One region of the Limnobacter sp. UBA3528 genome, then DNA from elsewhere that is predicted to be linked to it. Evidence: predicted binding sites of a transcription regulator. Region 1 holds the regulator's gene; the other holds the start of a gene.
The links. The regulator FliA, encoded in region 1, starts transcription of late flagellar genes. The targets are predictions, from matches to a motif close to CTAAAGTTTNNNNNNNNNNNGCCGNTA.
Positions count from the first base shown of each region.

Region 2: a site for FliA is predicted at 1,243-1,269, ahead of motA (flagellar motor stator protein MotA). Genes of this name have one in related genera too.

Region 1 is NZ_DFOZ01000051.1:3,648-6,120, reverse strand. It holds gene B4N58_RS13740 (sensor histidine kinase) at 1-945, opposite strand, end outside; gene B4N58_RS13735 (RNA polymerase sigma factor FliA) at 952-1,668, opposite strand; gene B4N58_RS13730 (MinD/ParA family ATP-binding protein) at 1,694-2,473, opposite strand, start outside.
Region 2 is NZ_DFOZ01000007.1:796-3,268, reverse strand. It holds gene motB (flagellar motor protein MotB) at 1-319, opposite strand, end outside; gene motA (flagellar motor stator protein MotA) at 335-1,198, opposite strand; gene flhC (flagellar transcriptional regulator FlhC) at 1,513-2,076, opposite strand; gene flhD (flagellar transcriptional regulator FlhD) at 2,159-2,473, opposite strand, start outside.

The DNA of each region.
Region 1 (2,473 bases):
CTCGGGCTTCATTTTGGCGATCCAGACCAAGCCATGCTGGTCATGTCCCTCCAGGGGTTCGCAAAGCTGCTCAGCCTTGTCCCAAAATGCCTGCCCAATCTCGAAAGGCATGCGCAAGTCAGGGTGAGTGCCGCGCACTCGCCAGTGGTTGTGCTCGGATTTGTCACGAAACCCCAGTACCACCTCAGCATGTACGGTGAGGCAGTTTTTCAAACCACGCGCATACGATGCTGCCAACTCGGGAATGGGTGCAGACAGTAACACCCCTTGCAACAATGAACGCTGTAGTGAAAGCAGTTGTTCATTCAAGCGTTTCTGTGTGCAATCGGAGGACACACCCATGTAGCCCACAAAATCGCCGTTGGCGTTGTACAAAGGCCGGCCAGTGGATTCAAAAATAACACGCTCAGAGTTTTGGGGCCAATACTCAAAGCAAACCCGGTCAAAGGGTTGGTGACTGTCGAGAAGTTCTTTGAAGGTATCCCAGTTGTAGCGCGGGTCAATACACTTCAAGCCTTCGACGTCCCAACGGGCCAAACCATCAAAAGGCAATTTGAACCCGCTTTTGGCGTTGCTGTTTTGATCTTTGCCGCGGTAGATGATTCGCACAATGGTGTGGGCCGAATCCTGATGCCAATACCAATCGCCCGACAGTTCCATGAGGCGGCGCAATTGGCTTTCAGACTGGATGGACGAACGGATGATTTCAAGCAGACCCGACATGAGCTTGTTGCCCATGAACCACGCGCCCAACACCCCCAACGCCAAGGTCAGGAGAACGGTCAACTTCCAGTTGGCGGCATCGGAGGTTGTGGCAGCCATGTAAAAGGCGGCCAGGGCCAAGGGACCAACGCCAGTGAGAATGACGAGTATCAGGGAGCGGTTGACCCTGGTGCGAGACTGCTCAAAAGTTTTCGGTTTTCCCTGGGCTTTGGGATCAGCCATGTGTGCTTAGTGTTCGCGAAGCTTGGCTTTGAGGCGACTGACCGCCTGTGTGTGCAGCTGACACACCCGGGACTCAGTCACGCCCAGCACAGCGGCGATTTCACGGAAGTTTAACTCCTGCTCATAATACAGCCCCATGAGCATTTTTTCACGTTCGGGAAGGTCTTCAATGGCCTGAATCAGGTTTTCACGGAAACGCTGGTCGCCCAGCATTTCAAGCGGATTGGCTTCTTCGTCACCACCAATCTGGCGATCCAGATAACCTTCACCATCGCCGTCATCGGCGTAATCGTCATAAAACACCAGTGATGCACCACGCGAATCAAAGAGCATTTCCTGGTATTCGTCCAGGCTAACGCCCATCACGTCTGCAATTTCTTTTTCGGAGGCCGAGCGCCCAAGCTTTTGTTCGGCCTTGAGGGTGGCGGTTTCAATTTTTCGCTGTGCCTGGCGCACGCCACGCGGCATCCAGTCGGCTGAGCGCAGTTCATCGAGCATGGAGCCGCGAATTCGTTGGCTGGCATAGGTTTCAAACTGGGCGCCCTGCCCTTCTTCAAAACGGGTAATGGCGTCCATCAGGCCGATGAGGCCGGCTTGAATCAGATCATCGATTTGCACAGACGCGGGCAGCTTGGCGATCAGGTGATGCGCCAACCTGCGAACCAAGGGGATGTATTGGTCCACTTGCTTTGATTTGTCTAAAGTGCCCTGGGCTGTGTACATGGAGTCTGTGCTTCCTGTCTTGTTATTACGCCAGTGCGTGTTCGTCGAAAGAGCAAATGGCTTTCGCAATTCGCCGACCTGCCGCAATCATCTCCCGACCGACCTGGTTCAAGGCTTTGCCCGAAGGCAAGGCTGGCAAATGCCCCGCATACTGCAGAGGATTGACCAGAAAGCTCGAGGTGCTTTCCAGCAAATTTGCGAACACGTGATCGGCTTCATCTGTGCTTCTTACACCCGCAACAATAACACGATGGCGAATATTTTCGTCTACCCCTTTTGAAGAACGAATGGCCTGAAAGGCACGGGTCACCGATCGGGCGGTGGGCTGCACCACCCAGTACCAGTCGTCTTGTGGGGAAAAGGCTTTGGCCAGTTGGACTGCCTCGTAGGGCAATGTGGCATAAAAGCGGTCGCAGCTCACCGGCATGCGATGAAGCTTGCCCAGCAGGGCCACGGATTGAGCCGGCTTTTTGGCCAGGGCCTCAAGACCAATTCGGGCCACCACCAGGTATTGGGATTCAGCAAGCTCGATGACCTGATCTTCCAGGTTCAGATTGCCGTTGAAAAATTCAATCAGATCTGTGCGTGCATGGATTGGCAGCAGTTGCGGCAAGCCAGCTGCAGACCCGTCAAACAACACGGCTGCCCGATCGGAGCGCGCTTGCTGCTCCAGTACAAAACGAGCCAGACAGGCTGCATAGTCGCTCCCCATATCACCGAGAATCGGGTGAATGGTAGCGGCTTTGCGGCCCAGCAAGTGTCGAAGTGTTTTGGCTTGATCCATAGGATTCAGTAGACCATGAAA
Region 2 (2,473 bases), on a different contig from region 1:
CCTTGTCGGTGCTTCCGCTTTTGATTTGCCCCACGGAGCGTGACAAATCAGTGCCGCCCGCATCTATTACACTCGTGGCGGTACCAGAACCGGGACCCCCAACCAGTGCCACCTTCAAGGGTGAATTGAAGTAATCCGAGATGCCTTTCAGGTCACCCTCGGAGGTGGAACCCAGCAACCACATCAAGAGAAAAAAAGCCATCATGGCAGTCACGAAGTCGGCGTATGCAATTTTCCAGGCGCCGCCATGGTGACCATGGCCGCCTTTCTTGATCTTCTTGACTACGATGATTGGACGTTCTTCGTCAGACTTCGCCATGATGCTTGTTTGCCTTTATTTGCCTTTGGTGCTCTTCACGTGCTCTTCCAGCTCAATGAAAGTTGGGCGCTCGGTTGAATACAGAACCTTTCGGCCAAACTCAACAGCCAGTGCAGGTGAATAACCATTCAGGCTTGCCAGCAAAGTGGTTTTCACACACTCAAATGGCTTGGATGACTCGGCAATTTTGTGGTTGATGATGCTGGCCAATGGGCCGACAAAACCGTAGGCCAATAAAATGCCCAGAAAGGTACCCACCAGCGCTGCGGCAATCATCACGCCAAGTTCGGCGTTACTCACCTGCCCCACAGAGCCCATCACGTGAACAACCCCCATCACGGCGGCCACGATACCGAATGCAGGCAAACCGTCGGCCATTTGCTGCACCGCCGACTGTGGGGTGTGTGCTTCCTGATGGTGAGTTTCAAGCTCGCCATCCATCAGGTTTTCAATTTCCATGGGGTTCAGGTTCCCACTCACCATCAAGCGAAGGTAATCAGTGAGGAATTCAACAATGTGGTGATCGGCCAAGACTTCGGGATACTTCTGGAACAAAGGGCTTTGCTCAGGCTCTTCGACATCGCCTTCAATCGACATCAAACCTTCTTTGCGCACCTTGGTCAGGATTTCATACATCAGGGCCATCAAGGACATGTAAAAAGCCTTGGTGATGGCGCTGGGTTTGAATGCACCGCCCAAGGCCTTGCCTGTCGCTTTCAAAATGCTGGGCGTGTTGCTGACAATGAATGCGCCAATTGCGCCTCCACCAATAATCAAAATTTCAACTGGCTGCCACAGCGTTACCAAGTGCCCCCCCATGAAGGCGAAACCGCCCAACACGGAGAAAATCACGATCACGAATCCGATTGCTACTAACATGGGTTGAAGTTCTCTGTCGATGAATGGTTTTTCTGTATAGGTATTGTCGGCAGAATTTGTAAAATCTTTTGTCCGAATAAAGTGGCTTTTCTGGGTGATTTCAAGGCATGGCCAGGATTTCACAATCCTTGGTGATAGCCATTTTTGAGGGGGGTTCAATAAAAATGACCAGCAACAATGGCTGGTCATTCGAGAGAGGAGAAACCCCCACTGCAGACCCGGAAGAGACAGAGGGTGGGAGGATGCAACCGGACCTTTTGGTGCAGCGGGGGTAAACGGAAAGCCCTTCTCCCTGGGCTTTGCAAACTGAATACTTAAGCTTCGATACTGGCTTCTTCGTTGAAGAATCGGTCTGCTGCCGACTGACGGGTTTTACCCGCACGAGAGGGCATGTGGCACAGGCCGCATACGTACTCATTCACCAATTCATAGGTGTGCACCACAAAACGGCCTTCGCAGTCTTTGCACTCCGTGGTGGTCAACATGCCTGCATCAAAAAACTTCACCAGGCGCCATGCGCGAGTCAGCGACAGCACTTCGGGCAAACCCAACTGGGTAATTTGCTCAAGATACATTCTGTAGGCTTTGATGATGGCGTCAATGTCTTCAATGTCGGTGTTTTTAATCAATGTTTGATAAATATTGATAAACAGCGAGGAATGAATATTGGGCTGCCAGGTCATGAACCAGTCGGTTGAAAATGGCAGCATGCCTTTGGGGGGCGACTTGTGTTTGAGTTCTTTGTACAGCTTCAACAAACGTTCACGAGACAACTGTGTTTCGGACTCGAGAACCTGCAAACGCGCATCCAGACGAATCAGCTGAGTGGCCAATTGAATTTGTGCTGCTTCGTCGATAATTGATTTAACTTTAGCCATGATTTTTTTGACCCCTGTCTGATGTCAATGTTGGATGCCTGAGTTTTTGTTGTTACATCCTGAATAATTACCGTGTCGTTAATCAGGCAGCAGCGTTCACTGCCTTGCCAGACATGATGATTGCTGCGTGCATGCCGGAAACACTGCGGTCTTTGGTGTGACTGGTCAGCAAATTCCAAACCACTTCGTCGTCGAAACGGAAACGGCACATCAACATATTGCTTGAGGCAATACGCAGCACTTGCGCGGTGGTCAGCTGATCAATCAACTCAGCCACTTCGTCGGAAATGCCCAAACGGAAGGTTGCTTCGGCGCGGTCTTCGCGAATCAGTTGCTGAGCCAGCAGCAAATAAGACAGGTTAGTTTCGCGAATTTCATCTAGTAGACGGGTACTTTT